DNA from 3 places in the Exiguobacterium sp. s6 genome. Region 1 is predicted to be linked to each of the others. Evidence: riboswitches for the same ligand, from Rfam matches in the RefSeq annotation. Region 1 holds a riboswitch; each other region holds the start of a gene.
What was found. A riboswitch is a leader RNA that binds a small molecule or an ion and turns the genes downstream of it on or off. The one in region 1 is predicted to bind thiamine pyrophosphate.
Positions count from the first base shown of each region.

Region 2: another riboswitch for thiamine pyrophosphate. It lies ahead of tenA (thiaminase II); the one in region 1 lies ahead of KNP75_RS06225 (YkoF family thiamine/hydroxymethylpyrimidine-binding protein).
Region 3: another riboswitch for thiamine pyrophosphate. It lies ahead of thiW (energy coupling factor transporter S component ThiW); the one in region 1 lies ahead of KNP75_RS06225 (YkoF family thiamine/hydroxymethylpyrimidine-binding protein).

Region 1 is NZ_JACSLN010000001.1:1,204,950-1,208,223, reverse strand. It holds gene KNP75_RS06235 (ABC transporter ATP-binding protein) at 1-160, opposite strand, end outside; gene KNP75_RS06230 (ECF transporter S component) at 153-728, opposite strand; gene KNP75_RS06225 (YkoF family thiamine/hydroxymethylpyrimidine-binding protein) at 721-1,314, opposite strand; TPP riboswitch at 1,394-1,494, opposite strand; gene KNP75_RS06220 (GTP-binding protein) at 1,557-2,750, opposite strand; gene KNP75_RS06215 (hypothetical protein) at 2,853-3,116, opposite strand; gene KNP75_RS06210 (SMP-30/gluconolactonase/LRE family protein) at 3,129-3,274, opposite strand, start outside.
Region 2 is NZ_JACSLN010000001.1:66,546-69,819, reverse strand. It holds gene thiD (bifunctional hydroxymethylpyrimidine kinase/phosphomethylpyrimidine kinase) at 1-534, opposite strand, end outside; gene thiM (hydroxyethylthiazole kinase) at 534-1,322, opposite strand; gene tenA (thiaminase II) at 1,319-1,993, opposite strand; TPP riboswitch at 2,076-2,180, opposite strand; gene pelG (exopolysaccharide Pel transporter PelG) at 2,242-3,274, opposite strand, start outside.
Region 3 is NZ_JACSLN010000001.1:23,021-26,294, forward strand. It holds gene KNP75_RS00165 (GNAT family N-acetyltransferase) at 1-356, shown strand, start outside; gene KNP75_RS00170 (hypothetical protein) at 351-617, opposite strand; gene thiW (energy coupling factor transporter S component ThiW) at 681-1,169, opposite strand; TPP riboswitch at 1,234-1,332, opposite strand; gene KNP75_RS00180 (hypothetical protein) at 1,357-1,677, opposite strand; gene KNP75_RS00185 (aminoglycoside phosphotransferase family protein) at 1,720-2,688, shown strand; gene KNP75_RS00190 (hypothetical protein) at 2,690-3,274, opposite strand, start outside.

The DNA of each region.
Region 1 (3,274 bases):
CCGGATAGAGACGATTCATCAAAGCGAGCAATGTTGATTTTCCCGACCCACTTGCCCCTGTAATGACCGTTCTCCCTTTTGTTAGACGTAGTGTGATATCCGTCAAGACATCGCATTTCTTGTTCGGATAACGAAATGTCAGATGTTCTGCCTCAACCATGCATACGGTCCTGTCGCGCGAGGGCATACCCATCAAGCGCGCCCGTCCGAAGCAACAAGTCGCTCAAAATCTTACCGCCCAGACCAGCAATCAACATCCCGCTCGTTGCGCGTAGTGCGAACATCGTAGCCACATATGTCGGACTGAGGGCATTGAGCCCTCCCATGACGTACGTATACGCGAAACTTGTCACAGCAGCACTGAATCCGGCGAGCATGAGCACCCAAAGATCATAGCGTTTATAACCCGTCAAAGCGAACGCCGCTTCGGCGCCGATCCCTTGAACGATCCCAACTAAAATGATGCGCGGTCCGATGGCGTTGCCAATCATCATCTCAATCGTCGCCGCAAGCACTTCGGACAAGAATGCAGCCCCAGGCTTGCGAATGATATAAGCTGCGATAATCGAGACGATGAACCATATCCCAAAAATCCATTCGTAGGCGATTGGTCCAATCAGACCGGCCCACAAGTTACCAGCATGGACGAACGCCAAATAGACCACCGCGAACACGACCGATAAAATCGACAACAAGACGATTTCTTTTAACTTCCACGATTTAAGCATCCATGCGTCCCTCGTGTGACGGGCTGTTCACGCTGAACGTCACCGTCATGACGACGTGGCTTGTCTTCTGTCGGACGCGATCAAACGTCGCCTCATAGAAAGCGAACACCGGCTCGATGTCCCCATGTATGCCTGAGGCGTAATGCATCGAGTCATTGAAGACACCCCGCTCTTTCGCAAAAGCGATTTCTTCGTAGATGATGTCCATGTAGTTCTCATCACCGAGCGGATAGAGCGCGAACTGTGAAGAGACATATTGCGGACCGACGGGACCATTAAGCGGTTCGCTCGACACAACGAGCACTTCATCTCCGGCCGTATCCCCTGGACACCCGACCGAGAACGTCCCGCTCATCGACACATGTTCCCCTGTCTTCGTCGCGTGTGACAGCACGGTCTTAGCCACATCGAATACATGCTCACTTCGTCCACGGATGACCGTCGACACGTCATCGGTATGTCGCCAGACGTTTTGTAAATCCGTCTCCTTCAACGCCCCTTTGATGATGCTCACGAAATCAGTCGTCATCGGGCTCAGTGTAAAGCGGAACCCGACGATCGGGCTCGTTCCACATTGTTTGTTCATGTTCTATTCCCCCTTATTATGTGTACACAAAAAAGCCGCATCCATGAGAATGCGGCCACTCGTCCAATTTTAATCCATTAGAAAAAGTGCCACACTTCCTCACGCCGGTATTACCCGGATCGAGTCATAAGGGATTGGAGCCATGCTCACATCTCAGCCGAAGCACCCCTAGTGTAGTCCAATGTATGCGGTTGTTCATGCAAGAATCAGTATAGACGACCGCTTTCATTTTGTAAACGGTCTTATGAGAACGTGACGACCTCGTTCCCCGGAAGTGTGTCCCGGAGCGTCGACCAATCCAGCGCCATCTCCTCATCTGTCAGCAGACAGTGATCGAGCTCTTGTTCGATGATGGCTCGATCCATCCGCTGCCCAATCAAGACGAGCTCCGTCTGTCGGTCCCCGTACGGTTCGACATAGTCGGCGGCGAGTTCCGGTTCGGCCGCGAACATGTGACGGCGCTCTTCTTCCGGAAGCGTCGCGAGCCAGCGTCCGGCATGTTCGAGCGTCGAGGCGTAACCCGCTTGTGAAAACAGACAGGCGAGGTCGTTCCGTGAAGCGATCCATAAAAACCCTTTCGCACGGACGATTTCTTCCGGAAACGTCTCAATCCAGGCATGGAGACGCTCCGGGTGGAACGGCCGACGCCGACGGTAGACGAATGAGCTGATGCCATACTCTTCCGTCTCCGGCGTGTGCACATCTGTCTCAAGTTCTTGAATCCACCCGGCCGCATGCATCGCCTGTTCGAAATCGAACAAATTGACATCCAACAGCTCGGTCAATTCCACGTTCGCATGGACAGACGTCAACAGCTTCGCGGTTGGGTTGAGCGCCTTCAACAGTCCGGTCATCTCGCCGAGTTCGGTCTCGGTCACGCGATCCGCCTTGTTCAAGACGATGATATCGGCGAATTCGACTTGGTCGACGAGCAGGTCGACGACTTCGCGGACGTCCGTCGCCTCGATCGCCTGCTTGCGTTCATGGAGCGACTCGCCCGAGTTGAAATCTTTTAAGAACCGAAACGCATCGACGACGGTCACCATCGCATCAATATAGACTCGGCTCGTCAAATCGATGCCGAGGGCGTCATCGGCATATGTAAACGTTTGGGCGACCGGGATCGGCTCTGAGATACCGGACGACTCGATGATGATTCCGTCGAGGTCCCGGTCGTTCGCAAGCTCTGCTACCGCCTCGAGCAGGTCCTCACGGAGCGTGCAACAGATGCAGCCGTTCGATAGTTCGACCAACTTTTCGTCCGTCCTTGAAAAACCGCCCTGTTCAATCAATCGCTCATCGATATTCAACTCGCTCATGTCGTTGACGATGACGGCGTATTTCTTGCCCGTCCGATTGTTCAATATGTGGTTCAATAGTGTCGTCTTACCGCTTCCTAAATAACCGGACAGCACGGTGATCGGGATTCGTCTCATTCTACCCACTCCTAAATCGTAATGATTACTTTTTAGATAATGACGGGTCGGTGACGTCTTGTCAAGAAAAAAACACGCCCGTTTCCGGACGTGTTCTCCTGCCTATTCCTCTAACGCCTTGCGTTCGGCCTCTGAGCGTGGATAGGCGTTCGCCTGCCATTCGGCTCGATAAATCGAGTCGAGCTGGGTCAGACCGACCTCATCCGCGTCCTTGTCGGCATCCACACTCGGCGTCTCATCCCACCGCGGATTCAAATACGTATGATCGTCTTCCCGGTTTGCCTCCAACAGCTTTTGAATCCCGACCCGGGCGACCGCCGCGAGCGCCAAACCGATTCCCGCACGAACGAGCAATCGTTTTACCATCTTCGTACCTCCTTATCGACCAAACCGATAGAGCGGCATCCCTTTCACATCTGTATCAATTTTAAAGACCGACCCTGCGTCCGGATGGGCCTCGAGCGCCGCGTCATCCATTCCTTCGCGCGCCGTCGTGATCGCAAGTTGTTTCAAGTCATCACCGA
Region 2 (3,274 bases), 1.1 Mb from region 1:
GAGATGGCCGCCTTTTAAAATAACCGCGCGCACGCCGTACGCTAACATCCGCCGAGCCGCCTCGAGACGATCATTAAACGATCGAATCGTCAACCCGGTCAGCACTTCCGCTTCCGGCACGTTCGGCGTGACGACTGTCGCGAGTGGCAACAAGGAGGTCTTGAGCGCATCGACCGCCGTGTCCTGTAAAAGCGGGGCCCCTCCTTTCGCAATCATGACCGGGTCGACGACGAGTCGGTTGAAGACATGACGTTTCACCCCGGTAGCGACCGCCTCGATGCGCGCCGCATCAAATAACATCCCGGTCTTACATGCTGCGATCGAAAAGTCCGAACCGATTGCATCGAGTTGTTGTGTGATGAGTTCCGGCGACACTGCTTCGACCCCATGCACCCCACGAGTGTTTTGAGCGGTGACGGCCGTCAGAACGCTCGTCCCGAACACGCCGAGCTCTTGAAACGTCTTCAAATCAGCTTGGATTCCCGCTCCCCCGCCAGAGTCCGAACCCGCAATCGTCAATACTTGCGGCCGCATCATGACACCACCTCAATACGGTCGCTCGGCAACTCGACAGCTGTCATCTTGCCGAGTTCATTCAAGAAGTGAACGGGGAAGTCACCCGGTCCATCCGCCAAAGCGGTAGCCAGTTCGCCGCACCGGGCATATCCGGCGAGTGCTGTCGCCGTGGCCGTAACCGCATCCCGTTCGACCGCAAGGAACGCACCGACGACCGCACTGAGTAAGCAGCCGGTCCCTGTCGTCCGGGCCATTGCTGCGGTGCCGCCTTTGATTTCAATCGTCACATCCCCGTCGCTGACGACATCCGTCTCTCCGGTCACGGCAACGACACAGGTGTAGCGTCGTGCCGCCGCGCGTGCGATGTGATTCAAATCAACCCGCGTTTCCCCGGCGTCCACGCCGCGCGTCGTCGCGTCGAGACCAATCAATGTCGCAATTTCTCCGGCATTGCCTCGGATGACCGTCACGCGGACGTGTTGCAAAATGGATGTAGCGACGTCACGTCGAAACGCGGTCGCCCCTACACCGACCGGATCGAAGACGACCGGCCGGCTCGATTCATTCGCCGCCTGTCCGGCTCGAATCATCGTACGTTCCGTCGTCGCATCGAGTGTGCCGATATTGAGTACGAGCGCATCGCTCGCAGACGCCATGTCCGCGACTTCTTCGACGGCTGACGCCATCACCGGCGCAGCGCCGATGGCGAGCAACCCGTTCGCCGAAAAGTTAGCGACGACGATATTCGTAATGTTATGGATGAGTGGCCGTTCGGCTCTGACTTTGTCCCATAAGTCGCGCTTCATCGTGTCACCCCCGCCGGTAAATCCCACGACTCGAGCGTCCACGCCATTTCCCAAAACGCATGTTCATAATAACAACTCTTCAAGAACAGCTGTTGATACCGGACCCGTTCTTCCGCTGTCGCTTGTCCGGCGAGCACGTCGAGCCGTTCAAGCTGTTCCTCGACGAGATCGCGGAACCATTCCGAACCGTACGTCGCAATCCACGTCGCATAGATTGGATGATCGGGTGTCGCATCTTTTAATCGCTCCCCGATCTCATAATAGACCCAGTAGCACGGCAAAATCGAAGCGAGCACATCACCGAGCGTCGGACCGGCCTGTTGCATATGGAGCGCATAAGCGTAAGCCGTCGGGGCCGGCTCAAACGTCGCCCACTCCGCCTCCGTCACGTTGAGCAAGGTGAAAAATTCACGGTGCAACGCATGCTCTGCTTCGATGGTATGGAGCGCATGCGTCAAAAAGCGGCTCGCGACTTCCATGTTCGGGGCGAGGGTCGCGCCTTTCGCCTGTACTTTGGAGAACTGGTTCAAATAGTATGAATCTTGCATGACGTAATGCCTAAATTTCGCCTCGTCGAGTTCGCCTGTTCCGAGCTCGCGGACGAACGGATGGTCAAAGCTGGCTTGAAACAAGGCATCTGCCTCTTGTCGAAGATGTGCGGTGAATGTCATTCATGTCTCCTCCTTTGTAATCAAAAAAGACGCCGCCTCCCATAACGGAAGCGGCGTCGGATTTACACAAAGTGTACGAGAACAATCGGTTCGCCCACTTCCCTACGCTAGCGTGAACTAGATCAGGTTCAAAGGGTCTGGACCTCGTCCATCTCAGCCGCGTCACGCGACTCCCCTAGTGGTAAACATTATGAAATTCGGTCGTCTACGACCACATCATATCAGTCTTTTTCCATGTTGAAAACCCTTTATCGCGAGAAGCGACGGTTCAACAACGTCCCCATTTGGGAGAACCGTTCGGTACCGAGCTTGCGTCGATTCGAGGCCGCGAACACGTAATAATCGACTTTGCCCATGTAATAGATCAAACGCAGGCCGGCCAAGAAGAACGTGATTGTCGTGCTGACAGCAAAGCCAACGCCGTACCAATCGATGCCGCGCGGCAAGAGCAAGAGCGTGAACAACGCATTCAACGTGAAGAACGAGATATTGACGAACAATGCCCCGCGTCGATCCTCGAAATAGAGCAACAACAACGTCAAGATGAGAATCATCGCGTTCGCGAACGCCGCGAGCGTCGTCATCCGAAAGATTTGACCGATCTCATCCGGGACGCCGATCCAACTGACGAACACGCCTGCCATGAGGATGGCGAACAACGTCACGACGCCTTGGCTCCGCGCGAGTCGAATCAACTCATTTTTCAGCACCGACGTCATCGTCTGTTTCGCTTTCTCGATTTGATGGAGCGCCCCGCCGTAGTTAATCAATCCATAAAACGTACGGTAGCGCTCATAAAACCGGGTCTCGACGGCGACGACGAACAAGAGCTGCGTCGGGATGATCGTCAAGTACGACCAAAAGATGGCCGTGTCATAATACGGGTTGAACAAGAACGAGTCCGCGATGATGACGCGTCCTTCACCGAACCAGATGATGAAATTCGTGACCCAAATCCCGAGCACGTACAACACGCCGATGGCGAACAAGTCTGGATAGCGGTCGAAGTACTTGAAGTACGAGAACTCTTTCACCGCGTAGCGGAGTGGGAACGTCCGGAGCATCGCGAAGAACAACCCGAACAACGTCACAATCATCCCGACCGTGAAACCGAGCAATAGCTCGAGACTCGACGGGTTGACCATGAGGCGACTAATCGCGTAGACGCTCCCGACCGAGATGAGTCCGCCGAGCAAGAAGCTATAGGCCACCGCTTGATAATACTTGGCGGCACTCAAGAACAAGAACATGACCCAGATGACGTTAATCGTCATGAATAAA
Region 3 (3,274 bases), 1.2 Mb from region 1:
TGGAAACCGATGTCAAATATGCGTGGCAGTGCTATGCACTTTGTCGTGATGATCATCCCGTCGGCTTCATGATGATTGGGGCAGAGAACAAGGTGGAGCGTTACATCTGGCTCGATCGATTTATGATCGATGTGACAGAGCAAGGGAAAGGAATCGGGTCACGCTTTTTACAGTTGGCGCTCGTGTGGATTCAAGAGCGATTCGATGTGGATGACATCGTCCTCAGTCTCCATCCGACGAACGAACTAGCGAAACGATTTTATGAGAAGGGTGGATTTGTCGACAGCGGCTTGATTGATGAGGCAAACGGGGAAGAGATTTGGGTGTATCACGTCAAACAGGGACAGCCGTCATGAGTCGGCCGTCCCTGTTTTCGTCGTCGTTGAGCCTTGAACAGCGTTGCCCGCTTTGAAAAAGAGGACGAGGGCAGCCACTCCGAAAATCGAGATGGACACATTTTGGAGCAGCACATCGACGAACATCGGCTCGCTGGAAAACGTGCCCGTCGCAATCTGAGCATTCCAGCGGGTGAACGTGGCGATGCGTTCAAGCGTGTACAAGAGACCGGACATGGACAGGCAAGCGGTGGCAGCCAGTAATAGCGTCAATCGATTCAAGAAATGACCTCCCAGTATGTGTTATCCTTATTTTACCATTTTTTTAGCGGGGGGAACTCCTATTTATCGTTTCACCGTGAGCGGTCGCAATTGCTTGACCCGAGCCAAGACGATCCAGCCGAGCACGGCGCCGGTCACACTCGACGCAAGGAAGGCCGGGAAGAAGAACAGTGCCCCGAACTCGTTCCCCATCAACACCTTGGCGTACGGGACGGCGACGAGCGAGGCGATGAGCCCTGTCCCGATGACTTCACCGAATGCGGCGAAGGCGACGCGGTTCGTCTTCATATAGAAGACCCCGGCCAAAAGCGCCCCAATCATACCTCCGGGAAAGGCCAAGAGCGACCCGGTACCGGTCATGACACGGACGATTCCGGTCACGAACGCAACGAGAACGGCCCCGATCGGCCCGACGGTGACGGCGGCGATGACGTTCACCATATGTTGAATCGGATAGGCACGGGCGACACCGGTCGGAATCGAGATGAACAGGGAACCGATGATGGCGATGGCGATGAGCATCGCCATCCAAGTGAGTTGTTGAATACGCATAGATAGTCTCCTTTCAAAATGAAAACGCCACTTCTCCAAGTGGAAAAGTGGCGTGGAAAGACAGACGAATCCCACACCACTTCCCTACGCTGGTATGAGCCAGATCAGGTTCGAAGGGTCCGGCGCATGCCGTCTCAGCCCGAAGGCTCCCCTAGTGGTCGTTTATTAACATGAGTATAGCATACCGTCATTTGACGCGGTCGAGCTTTCGTGGTCGGAACGTGACATAGGTGATGCCGACGAACAGGCCATACAACAAAAGGGAGAAGACGAGATTGATCAGCCACGGGAGTGTCCCCATGAACACGGCGACGGACGCGTTTTGAAACCAGACGAGCGAGAGCGACAGCCCGACAAAGCTGAGAACGAGCGTTGTCCAAAAGCCGACAGCTCGGCGCTTGAACAGACGCCAAACGAGCAGCCCGATGATGAGACTGACGACGGCCGTCGCCCCTAAGTACATATACAAGATGGCATCGACCGGGTATGAATAATATACAACGTCCATATCGTTTCCTCCTAGGAGATGATGAAAGAAAGGGTGAAAAGGATGAGACAGGCAATCCCATGGCGTGACCGATCGTTTCGTGAACGGTTCGAACGATGGATTGAGGCAAACGTGCCGAATGCGAGGTGGCACGTGATCAAAGATACCGATTTGACGTACTTGCTTGTTGGCGCGCTCAATGAGGAACGTTACTACGCCAAAGCGGTGACCGACATCAGTCGTGGTGAGGTCGATTTGTCGGCGTTTCTGGCCGAGCGGCATCCTGATTTCGTCCCTGACGTCATCGCCATCGATTCAGCCCGGAACTGGTTGCTCATGCGAGACATCGGCGGAGAGGCGTTACGTGAACGGCCGGACGTGAGTCGATACGAAGCGGCGTTGCGTCAATACGCACAGCTGCAGCGACAGGAGATCGACCAGATCGAGACCTGCTTGTCTTACGGCATCCCGGACCGCCGACCGACCAAGTTGAAGGACGAAATCCGCACGTATTTACCTGAGCTCTGCGCCGGGCTCGAGCGATACAAAGCCGAGGCCATGCTCGCGCTTCAAGATGAATTGATCGCCATGTGCGATGAGCTGGCGACCGGGATGCCGATGAGTCTCGAGCACGGTGATTTGCACGGCGGCAACATCTTCTGGCGGGAACGGACGAATGATTTGTGTATCCTCGACTGGGGCGACGCGACCGTCACGCATCCATTTTTCAGCGTGCGCGTGTTTTGGAACGCGCTGTACGACTTATTGCCGGAAGAAGACGAGGTCGCCTGGTATGAACAGATTCAAACGATGCGTACGGTTTATTTGGAAGCGTGGAGCGGCGTCGCATCCAAGGACGTGCTTTGGCGTCACTTGTTGATCGCTGAAGAGCTCGGTTGTGTCTATCGGGCCTTGTCGTGGCATGTGTACGTGACGAGTTATCGGTACGACGTAGCTGAGTCGAGCGATAAGCCAGCGCAATGGCTCAACTTGCTACTCGAGTACCGGGACTTGAAACGACGCTTCCCATAAGTCATTCATACTTCTCGAGTAGGTTTTCATAATCCGTCTCGCTCCAAAACAGTGGGGCAATCGACTCCGGCCCTTTGAAGATTTCACCGTCTCGGTCGTAGACGATGGCGTAGCCACCTTCGACTTCAAAGACGATCAAGTCGGCCTTCACTTCCTTGACCCCGTTTCCCGCGATGATGACGTTCTCGAGCGGATCGCGCGCCAGTTGTACGCCCCATTCGTCGAGCTCGACGATGAGCGCGGATGTGTAGGCGTGGCGATTATAGAGCGCCTGAAACTCGTCTTCGGTCAAAACGACGTCCGTCGGTGGGGCACTTGTCCCATATTTTCGTTTCTCGATTTCTTCGACGAATTGAAGGAACGATGCTTCTTGCCAAAACAGCGGCGCGACCGACTCGGGACCGTTAGCGATGTCCCCGTTCTCGCTCTCATAGACGGTGGCGTACGTGCCGTCATCGAGTTTGAATGGATGAATATCGGCGTATGTATGCTGGATGCCGTCGCCGGCGATGACGACGTGCTCGAACGTCTCACGGAACGGGGTGAGTCCATCGTTCTCGAGTGCCTTCAAGAGCGGCGGGACTTT